3 regions of the Rhodoferax sp. EU05-FHT12H12 genome follow, and region 1 is predicted to be linked to each of the others. Evidence: predicted binding sites of a transcription regulator. Region 1 holds the regulator's gene; each other region holds the start of a gene.
The links. The regulator FNR, encoded in region 1, switches genes on or off when oxygen is low (the NO sensors DNR and NnrR bind a similar motif). The targets are predictions, from matches to a motif close to TTGATNNNNATCAA.
Positions count from the first base shown of each region.

Region 1 (3,531 bases):
GGCCCTGGCACATCAGCGCCATGATGACGGCGCGGCGTACCAGGTCATCACGGGTTACCGCCAGGCCACGCACTACGGGAAAGCGTCCTTGGTTCAGGTAGTCGTAGTACTCATCCAGCGTTTTGGCGTTCTGGCTGTAGCTGGCACCAATGCGGCCAATGGCCGAGACGCCCAGCGCAATCAGATCGCAATCGGGCTGCGTGCTGTACCCCTGGAAATTGCGATGCAGGCGCCCTTGCCGCTTGGCCACCGCCAGCGAGTCTTCCGGCAAGGCGAAATGGTCCATTCCCACATACACATAACCCGCACCCATAAAGGCAGCCAGGGAGCGTGACAACATGGACACCTTGGACGCCGCGCTGGGCAACTCCACCGTGGCAATGCGCCGCTGGGGCTTGAAGCGCTCGGGCAAATGCGCGTAGGCGTATAGCGCAATACGGTCGGGCCGCAACTGGTTCACCTGGGCCAGCGTGCGGTCAAACGACTCAGGGCTCTGCTGGGGCAAGCCATAGATCAAGTCCACATTGATGGACTCAAAGCCGCGCGCGCGCGCAGCCTCCACCAGCGCAAACACCTGCTCAGCGGGCTGCACGCGGTGCACAGCCTTTTGCACTGCGGGGTCAAAATCCTGGACCCCAAAGCTCAGACGGTTGAAGCCGAGCTCGGCCAGGGTGTCCAGACGCTGCGCGTCAATGGTGCGGGGGTCCACTTCAATGGAGTATTCGCCGCCGGGCGCGAGGTTGAAATTGCGCCGCAGCATGCCCATCAGCTCGCCCAACTCGGCGTCACTCAAGAAGGTGGGGCTGCCGCCACCCAGGTGCAACTGGCTCACGGTCTGGCCGGTACCGATGCACGCGGTATGCAGGTCCACCTCGCGGCTCAGGTAGCGCAGGTAGGTCGCTGCCTTGTCATGGTGCTTGGTGATGATTTTGTTGCAGGCGCAGTAGTAGCATAGCGACTCGCAAAAGGGAATATGCACATACAGGGACAAGGGTAGCGCCAAGGCAGCGGCGCCGCTACGGCGCTGGGCCAGTGCCTGGGCATAGTCATCCGCGGTGAAGGCTTCGACAAAGCGGTCTGCCGTCGGGTAGGAGGTGTAGCGCGGCCCCGAAACGTCAAAACGGGTCAACAAATTTTCAGAGATGGGCGGGGTGTCGAGGACGGCGTTCATGGATACTCCAAACTGGCATCACAAATGTCGCCCAAACGCCCGCGGCGGACATTGATACAGATCAAGCCCGCGATGGGTGCCAAGGCGGATAATTGACTTGCATCAGGGGAACCACATGTTTGAACCAAGCACTCCATCCGGCAAACCAGGCGAGGCGCATGCGCACATTGCCATCACGCCCGTACCAACCGCGCCCCTGAGCCCGCACACCATCAAGGTCGCCTGCTCCAACTGCAACCTGCGTGAACTCTGCATGCCCCTGGGTCTGAGCCCCAGCGAACTGGAGAAGATTGACGATGTGGTGGCCAGCCGCCGCAAAGTCAAACGGGGTAGCACCCTCTTCCGCAATGGCGAGCGTTTTACCAGCCTCTACGCCATTCGCACCGGCTTCTTCAAGACCTGCGTGGCCTCGGAGGACGGGCGTGACCAGGTCACCGGCTTTCAGATGGCGGGTGAAGTAATTGGTCTGGACGGCATCGTCAACGATCACCACACCTGCGACGCCGTGGCGCTGGAAGACGCCGAAGTCTGCGTTATGCCCTTTGAGCGCATTGAAGAACTGTCACGCGAAGTGAACGCACTGCAGCGCCACGTGCACAAGATCATGAGCCGCGAGATCGTGCGGGAGAACGGCGTCATGCTGCTGCTGGGCAGCATGCGCGCCGAAGAGCGCCTGGCCGCCTTCCTGTTGAACCTGGTGCAGCGGTTGCACGCACGCGGCTTCTCGCAGTCGGAGTTGGTACTGCGCATGACGCGCGAAGAAATTGGCAGCTACCTCGGCCTCAAGCTCGAAACCGTCAGCCGCACTTTTTCAAAGTTTGTGGAAGACGGCATCGTGGAAGTGAAACAGCGTCACGTGCGCATCTTGAACACCGATGCCCTCAAAGACATCGTGAATCCTAAAGTCTGCAACTGATCAGTCGTTGACCTCTGCAGGGCTGAGACACAGCAGTGCTGCCAGTCCACTGGCGACCAGCGCGATCACCCAAAACACAAAGAACGCCACGGTGTAAACACCCTGGCGCGAGAACTCCACAGGCCGCCCCAGCCAGTGCAACTCATGCGGGTCGACAAACGCGAACACCAACACCTCCAGCAAACACGCCGTCAAAAAAGCAGGCCACACAATTGCTGTCCATTTGACTTTGGGCATGGTGCGCCTCTTGGGAATCAGGGTTTGGACTGGGCCACAGGCGCTTTGACGCCCGTCGCAGCGTGGTTACGCGCTTGCATGGCGGGCGCCAGGCTCTCCGGGGCACCTTCCAGCGTACGGTTGATCTCAATGCCCTTTTGGTAGTAGTTTTGGTCCACCACCGGGTCTGCACCGGACATGGCCAGGTACAGCGTGACGAAGCCGGCGACCACCACAATGGCCGGGCCAGACAACACCAACCAGACGTGGCCAAAGTGCCACCAGGGTTGGGAGGAGATAGAAGGAGAGTCCATGGTGAATCCTTAACGGGGAACGATAAACACCGATTTTTCGGTCACGGCCATCTTGTGCTCCGCATCGGCCACTTCAAATTGGATGGCGTGTGAGCCTGCGGGGACGGCCTCATATGGCACTTGCACCCGGACCGCGACCCAGCGCGCCTGGGTAGCACCAATGGCAACGGTAGGGCTGTCCAACTGGATGCTGATGCCCTCTATCCCGCTGGCGCCAATGCGGAAGTCCTGGTCCTGCTCCGTCGCATTCATGATCTGCAGGCGGTATACGTTTTCGATCTTGCCGCCTTGCACGATACGCGCCAGCGTGCCACGGTCACGCACCACATCCACCTTGAACGGCGAGCGCAGCGCCAAACTCGCCAGCATGGCCACCACCACCGCCAACAAAATGCCGCTGTACACCAGCACCCGGGGGCGCAGTACATGGCGAATGGTCTGGGCACGGGTCCAGTGTTGGCTCACCGCATTTTGGGTGGAGTACTTCACCAGTCCCCGGGCGTAGCCCATCTTGTCCATCACGGTGTCGCATACATCCGCACACGCGCCACAGCCAATGCACTCGTACTGCAGGCCCTTGCGGATGTCGATGCCGGTGGGGCACACCTGTACACACAGGCTGCAGTCCACACAGGCCCCCAGGTTCAGGGCCAGGGGATCTGCCTTGCGCGACCGCGCGCCACGGGGCTCTCCACGCTCTTGGTCATAGGTCACCACCAGGGTGTCCTTGTCGAACATGGCACTCTGAAAACGGGCATACGGGCACATGTATTTGCACACCTGCTCGCGCATGTAACCGGCATTGCCATACGTGGCAAAACCATAAAACAGAATCCAGAAACTTTCCCAGGGACCCAAGCCCCATTGCAAAACCTCTTGGCTGAGGGTGTGGATGGGGGTGAAGTAGCCCACAA
Region 1 covers NZ_JBYTDI010000001.1:72,650-76,180, reverse strand. The annotation lists gene hemN (oxygen-independent coproporphyrinogen III oxidase) at 1-1,171, opposite strand, end outside; gene fnr (fumarate/nitrate reduction transcriptional regulator Fnr) at 1,368-2,087, shown strand; gene AC3WS7_RS00330 (hypothetical protein) at 2,088-2,324, opposite strand; gene AC3WS7_RS00325 (FixH family protein) at 2,342-2,617, opposite strand; gene ccoG (cytochrome c oxidase accessory protein CcoG) at 2,627-3,531, opposite strand, start outside.

Region 2 (3,531 bases), 580 kb from region 1:
AGCAGCACGCTGTAGGGCTTGCGGCGCACGGCCTCGGTCAAATACCCACCTTCTTCGTAGCCCACATAGCCGGGGGGCGCACCAATCAGGCGCGCCACGGAGTGCTTCTCCATGAACTCGCTCATGTCGATGCGCACCAGATGCTCCTCACTGTCGAACATGAAACCTGCCAGCGCCTTGCACAGCTCGGTCTTGCCCACGCCCGTGGGGCCCAGGAACAAGAAGGAGCCGGTGGGGCGGTTCGGATCGGAGAGGCCCGAGCGTGAACGGCGGATGGCGTTGGCCACGGCGGCAATGGCTTCGTCCTGCCCGACCACGCGGTCGTGCAGCTTGTCTTCCATTTGCAGCAGCTTGTCGCGTTCGCCTTGCAACATCTTGCTGACGGGAATGCCGGTGGCGCGGCTCACCACCTCGGCAATTTCGTCGGCACCGACTTGTGTGCGCAAGAGCTGACGCGTGGCACCTTCGCCGTTTTTGGATTTGCCGGCTTCTTTCTCCTGCGCCTCCTTCAGCCGCTTCTCCAACTCAGGCAGCTTGCCGTATTGCAGTTCAGCCACTTTGGCCAGGTCGCCCTTGCGGGTCAGGCCGTCAATCTGCGTACGCAACTTGTCAATTTCCTCCCGCACCTGGGCGCTGCCCTGGGCGGTGGCCTTTTCGGCCTTCCAGATTTCGTCCAGGTCGGCGATCTCCTTTTGCAGGGACCGGATCTCTTCGTCAATCAACTCCAGGCGCTTGAGCGAGGCCTCGTCTTTCTCGCGCTTCACGGCCTCACGCTCGATCTGCAGCTGGATCAAGCGGCGATCCAGCTTGTCCATCACCTCGGGCTTGGAGTCCAGTTCGATCTTGATCTTGCTGGCGGCCTCGTCGATCAGGTCAATGGCCTTGTCGGGCAAAAAGCGGTCGGTGATGTACCGGTTGGACAGCTCCGCCGCGGCCACGATGGCGGGGTCGGTGATATCCACGCCATGGTGCACTTCGTAGCGTTCTTTCAGGCCACGCAAAATGGCAATGGTGGCCTCCACCGTAGGTTCACCCACCAGAATTTTCTGGAACCGGCGCTCCAGCGCGGCGTCTTTCTCGATGTACTTGCGGTATTCGTCCAAGGTGGTGGCGCCCACACAGTGCAGCTCGCCACGGGCCAGCGCGGGTTTGAGCATGTTGCCGGCATCCATGGCACCCTCGCCCTTGCCGGCCCCCACCATGGTGTGCAGCTCGTCAATGAACACGATGGTCTGCCCTTCGTCCTTGGCCAGGTCTTTCAGCACATTCTTCAGGCGTTCTTCAAACTCGCCACGGAACTTGGCACCGGCCAGCAACGCCGCCATGTCCAGGCTCAGCACACGCTTGCCCTTCAGGCTATCCGGCACCTCACCGGCCACGATGCGCTGGGCCAGGCCTTCCACAATCGCGGTCTTGCCCACGCCGGGCTCGCCAATCAGCACGGGGTTGTTTTTGGTACGGCGCTGCAGCACCTGGATGGCGCGGCGGATTTCGTCGTCTCGGCCAATCACCGGGTCCAGCTTGCCCAGGCGGGCGCGTTCGGTCAGGTCGATGCAGTATTTCTTGAGCGACTCGCGCTGCTCTTCGGCGTCGGCGCTGTCCACCTTCTGGCCGCCGCGCACCGCCTCAATGGCAGCCTCCAGGGCTTTGCGGGTCAGTCCGTTGGCACGGGCCAGGTTGCCCGCTTCGCCCTTGTGGTCGGCCAGTGCCAGCAAAAACAGCTCGCCGGCAATGAACTGGTCGCCGCGTTTGATGGATTCTTTCTCTGAAGCCTGCAGCAGGCTCACCATGTCACGGCCCACCGTCACCTGCTCATGGCCCTGCACTTGGGGCAGGCGTTTGATGGCAGCCTCGGCCCCAGCCAGCAGGCCCGCCACGTTGACACCGGCGCGGTTCATCAGGGCCTTGGGAGCATCGTCGGTACGGATCATGGCCGCCAACACGTGCACGGGCTCGATGTACTGGTTGTCATTGCCCAGGGCCAAGCTCTGGGCTTCGCTCAAGGCTTCCTGGAATTTGGTGGTGAGTTTTTCGATTCGCATTGCTGCTCCCGCGACGGTTTATGGAATGACAACCAGCTTGGGGCCATGGTGCCCCATTTCAAGGCCAGCGCCCGTGCGCCAGCGGACATTGGCAGGCAGTTTGATCCACATCAAACCGCCCTGCCCCTCGCGCCGGTGTCCGCCATTCAGGCCAGGGTCCACTCGGTCACCACCTGGTCGAGGGTGCTCACATCAAAACGGCGCATGCTGAAACTGGCGCGCAAGCGCTGGCCGCCGCTGGCCAGCGGCGCCAGCTCGCACTCGAGCCAGCCGTCGCCATTCCAGGCCTGCGCTTCAATCTGCGCATTGCCGCCCGCCAATGGCACCGTCTCCTGCGCCAGCACATCGCTGGCGGCCACGTTGGCAAACCGCAGCGGCGCGTGCAACGGCGGTGCGACCAGCGCGTAGGCCTTGACCGGGCTGTGGCTGAAGGTGATGGTGGCACTGGCCGCGCAGTGGTAATCGCCCGAGAGGAAGACCACGTTGCTGATGTGCTGCGTGGCAATGAAGTCCAGCACACGCTGGCGGTCGCCTTCGGCAAACTGCCAGTTGTCGGTGGACCGCGGTGAGGGCCGGCCCAGCCCCTGCACCAGGCCCGGTGCCAGCACCGCGCCCGTGGCAATGAACTTGGCCTGGTGGCCGCGCGCCTGCTCTTGCAGCAGCCAGGCTTCCAGCACCGGCCACTGGCCGAGCTCCAGCAGGCGCCGCTCGGTGCCCAAGGCACGGTTGCGGTGCACCCGGGTGTTGAGGGAGAGAAATGCCGCTGCCGCGTGCGAAACCGCTCCGTCGTGCCCCTGCGGCCCCAGCGGTGCCGGGCCATGGGCGCGCTGGAAGGCCGCAAATGCGCTCAGTGCATTGCGCGTGAGCACGGCGCGCGCCGTGCCCAGGCGCTCTTCGTCGCGGCTCCAGTTGTCGGCAATCTCGTGGTCGTCCATGGCCATGTAGAACGGCAGGCTGCGCGCCAGTTGGCGAAAGCCCGCCGAACCAAAGGCTTCGCGGTAGCGAGGCAGCAACGACTCGATGGGCGAGCTGCTGGAGGCCAGGCCGGCCCGTGCATCGGCATAAATCTGGTCGCCCAGCATCCACATCAGCGAAGCTGGCGCCTGCCGCTGGCGCTCGGCCAGCTGCTGCAGAGTGTGGTCGCTGCGGGCAGCCTCCAACGCGGTGATGCCTGGGTGGCGGCAGGTGGCGGCCACAAAACGCAGGCCGTTTTGGGGGGCCAACACATCCGCTTGCAGGCGCAGCACGCAGTCGCGCATCCAGCGCAGGCTGCGGCGCTCGCGTGACAGCGTGCCGGGCTGCGCGCGCAGTGCCACGGCGCGCTGCTCGCGCACCAGCGCGGCCAGGGGCCGCAGCAGGGCCACGGCGTCGTCCAGCGTCAGGTCCAGCGGCAGGGGCTGCAGCGCACCATGGCCTACCGCGTGCGGCACGGCGGTGGCTGTCGGGGCCAACTCCCAGCCGGCGGCTCCTTGGCCCTGTGCCAGGGTTT
Region 2 covers NZ_JBYTDI010000001.1:653,802-657,332, forward strand. The annotation lists gene clpB (ATP-dependent chaperone ClpB) at 1-2,042, opposite strand, end outside; gene AC3WS7_RS03055 (alkaline phosphatase D family protein) at 2,189-3,531, opposite strand, start outside.
Region 2: a site for FNR is predicted at 2,143-2,156, ahead of clpB (ATP-dependent chaperone ClpB). Genes of this name have one in related genera too.

Region 3 (3,531 bases), on a different contig from region 1:
ATGGCTCCCAGGATGAAGCCGACGATGATGACCGAGTAGCCCACACCACCGCGCATGGGGCCGAACAGCTGACCCATGGAGTCCAGCATGTCTTCGGCCAGGCCGCACTTCTCCAGGATGGTGCCCATGAAGGTGAAAAATGGAATCGCCAGCAGCAATTCGTTGTTCAGGATGGAGAAGATGGAGATGGGCAGGTTGCCCATGAAGGCGGCGGGGAACCAGCCCATCTCGATGGCATAGAAGCCACTGGCAAGTCCCAGTGCCGCCAGCGAGAAGGCGACCGGGAAGCCGATCAACATGATGATGACCAGCCCCGCAAACATGATGGGGGGGAAGTGTTCCATTTGCATATCTAGTTCCTGAATCTCAAAACGGGGGCATGCTTACAAGGCAAGGGCGTGGCAGCTGACGAGCGGCTCACTGCAAAGGTTTTTCGTAGTGCGTGTCCATTTGGTACTTGCCTTGCAAATAGGCCACGCGCTTGATGATTTCTGCCAGACCTTGCAGGAGTACCAGGCCAAAGCCCAGCGGCATGGCCAAAACGGCGGGCCAACGAATCAGGCCCCCGGCGTTCTGCGACATTTCACCCGAGGTCCAGGAATTGACAAAGTAGCCCCAGGACAGAACCATCAGCAAGGTGATGACGGGCAACAGAAACACCACCAGGCCGAGCAGGTCCACATAGACCGGCTTGTTTCCTTTGATCTTTCCGTAGATCAGGTCAACACGGACGTGTTCGTTCAGTTTGAGAACGAGTGGCGCACCCACCATCACCATGTAGGCGAACAGGTACCACTGGATTTCGATGAAGGAGTTGGAGCTCCAGTCGAACCCGTAGCGCACGAAGGCATTGGCGGCACTGATCAGCGCTGCGAATAACACGGTCCAGGATGCGAGCGTACCGAACTTTTCGCTGACCCAGTCCATGCCGAGTGCGAGTTTCAAGAGGATTGCCACGGGAAGTCTCCAATCTGTAATTGCGATGGACCAGAGCAAGGTCGTACCCTGCCTGATCGACACGGGGATAGTGCCTTAAATCCCCTGTAAAAAACCTGACGCAGAGACTTGGTGTTTACCCTTAAGCCCCGTTGGGATAGGCTTGTTGACCTGCGTCAGGATGGCGCGGACGGTGTACCGATACATTGCGATTGCGTTCCTGCATTGATCACAGCGAAAGGTTTTTATGTTCAAACATATTCTCATGCCCACCGATGGTTCAGAGGCCTCCGCCCGTGCGTTGGCCAAAGGTGCCGCATTGGCACAGGCGCTGGGTGCCTCTGTCACGCTGGTCAGCGCGTTGGAGCCCTATCCTTTAGGTTTGGGCGGTAGTGCCTATCGGGCCGAGGACCAGCCTGGGCACCAGGCCGCGCTGGCCGCTGCCCAGCATTGGCTTGACGCTGGACTGGCCATTGTTCGCCAATACGCAGTCGAGGCCCATCATCGCATTGAGCAAGAACGTAGCGTGTGCCAGAGCATTTTGAACGCTGCGTCCGCCACCGGGGCCGACCTCATCGTCATGGGGACCCATGGGGCCGGTGCTTTGGAGCGTTTGCTGGTGGGCAGTCAGACCCAAAAAGTGTTGGCGCAGACAAACATTCCTGTATTGGTCCTGCGTTGAAACACCGCTGGCTCAGGCCAGCCAATGCTGTTGGGCCATGTAGGTGAGTGCTCCGGCAAAATAGCCCAGCAATGCCAGGCCGCTGATTTTGCGTGCGTACCAGAGGAAATCAATTTTCTCCAGCCCCATGGCTGCCACGCCCGCGGCGGAGCCAATGATCAGGATAGAGCCGCCAGTGCCTGCGCAATAGGCCAGAAATTCCCATAAAAAGCTGTCCGCTGGAAATTGCGCCAAGCTGTACATGCCCATGCTGGCCGCCACCAGGGGCACGTTGTCCACCACCGCACTGACCAGACCGATCAGCAAAACAATCACGTCCTGCCGGCCCACGGTGGCATCGAGCCAGTGTGCAATGGACGACAGCACGTGGGCATGTTCCAGCACGGCCACGCTGAGCAAAATGCCGATGAAGAAAACGATGGAGCTCATGTCGATGCGTGTCAGGGCGCGCGCCAGGGTCAGGCGTTGCTTGCGCAAGTCTTCTTCTTTGCGGTGCACGAGGTCACCCACCAGCCAGAGCAGGCCCAGACCCAGCAAAATTCCCATGAAAGGGGGCAGGTGTGTCACCGTCTTGAACACAGGGACCATCACAAGAATGGCGAGGCCCAGAAAAAACATCAGGTTGCGCTCGAATGTGCTGGTTTCGAATGGAATGTCATCTGTGTGTTGCTGGGGGGCTATCACCCGACGCTGGCCCAGCCAGGCGCTGGTTGCGGCCAAGGGCACCAACAGATTGACCAGTGAAGGGAAAAACAAGCCCTTCATGATTTCTGTGGCAGTAATTTGCCCGCCGATCCAGAGCATGGTGGTCGTGACATCACCGATCGGCGTCCATGCGCCACCTGCATTGGCGGCGATGACGATGATGCCCGCAAAGAACAGGCGGTCTTCGCGGCGGTCCAGCAGTTTTTTCATCAGGGACACCATGACGATGGTGGTGGTCAAGTTGTCCAGGATGGAACTCAGCAAGAAAGACACACCACCGACCAGCCACATGAGTTTGGACAGGCGTGTGGTTCGGATGCGCGAAGTAATGACTTCGAAGCCGTTGTGCGCATCGACCACCTCCACAATGGCCATCGCACCCATCAAGAAAAACACAATCTGAGCGGTTCCCGTGAGCGATTCGCCCAGCTCGGCATTCAAGACTTGCGGGTTGCCCTGGTCCAGGGCATAGAGCGTCCACATCAGTCCTGCTCCCAACAGGGCCGTGGCGGACTTGTTGACTTTGAGAGGGTGTTCCAGCGCAATGGCGGTGTAGGCAAGAACGAACACCAGGATCAGGGCGGTCAGCATGGGTGACTTTCAGAGGTTGGCTTTGGCGCATGGACGTCGGGCGGGAGTGTAATGGCTGTGTCACACCAAAGTCATACAGACCAGCGAGCATTTCATCCCACAGGAGGATGGTATGACTTGGCTTGCGCGTTTGCGAATTCGATCCCGTTTGTTGGTGTTGCTGGTGTTTTCGGTGATGGCTTTGGCGGTGCTAGGGGCCTTTGCGGCATGGACCATAGACCGCGAGGCGACACGTGCCACGGCCTTCATCGATTCGGAGTTTGAGGCGCTGCAGGCTCTGGGGGCGTTGCGTACCTACCTGGGGGATGCGCGCCGCTATGAAAAAGAAGTGTTGCTGACCATGGGGGATGAGGCGGCCACGGAGCGTTACAGCCAGCAATGGGGCCAGTCTCTGGCAGCGACGCAGCTGTCCTTGGCGCAGCTGCAAGGCCTGGCCCAGGCAGCCGAGGCCACGGCCCTGGGGGAGATGGCCCAGCGCCTGCGTGTGTATGAGGCCGGGTTCAAAGACATTCTGGGGCGGCTGGCGCGCGGGGAGTTGCACGACCCTTGGGCGGCCAACGCGGCCATGGCACCACTGGCCGCCGACATGCAAGCCACGGAGCAGGGCCTGATGCAGG
Region 3 covers NZ_JBYTDI010000004.1:296,282-299,812, forward strand. The annotation lists gene AC3WS7_RS13625 (TRAP transporter large permease) at 1-350, opposite strand, end outside; gene AC3WS7_RS13630 (TRAP transporter small permease subunit) at 418-957, opposite strand; gene AC3WS7_RS13635 (universal stress protein) at 1,184-1,618, shown strand; gene nhaD (sodium:proton antiporter NhaD) at 1,631-2,914, opposite strand; gene AC3WS7_RS13645 (methyl-accepting chemotaxis protein) at 3,027-3,531, shown strand, end outside.
Region 3: a site for FNR is predicted at 1,103-1,116, ahead of AC3WS7_RS13635 (universal stress protein). Genes of this name have one in related genera too.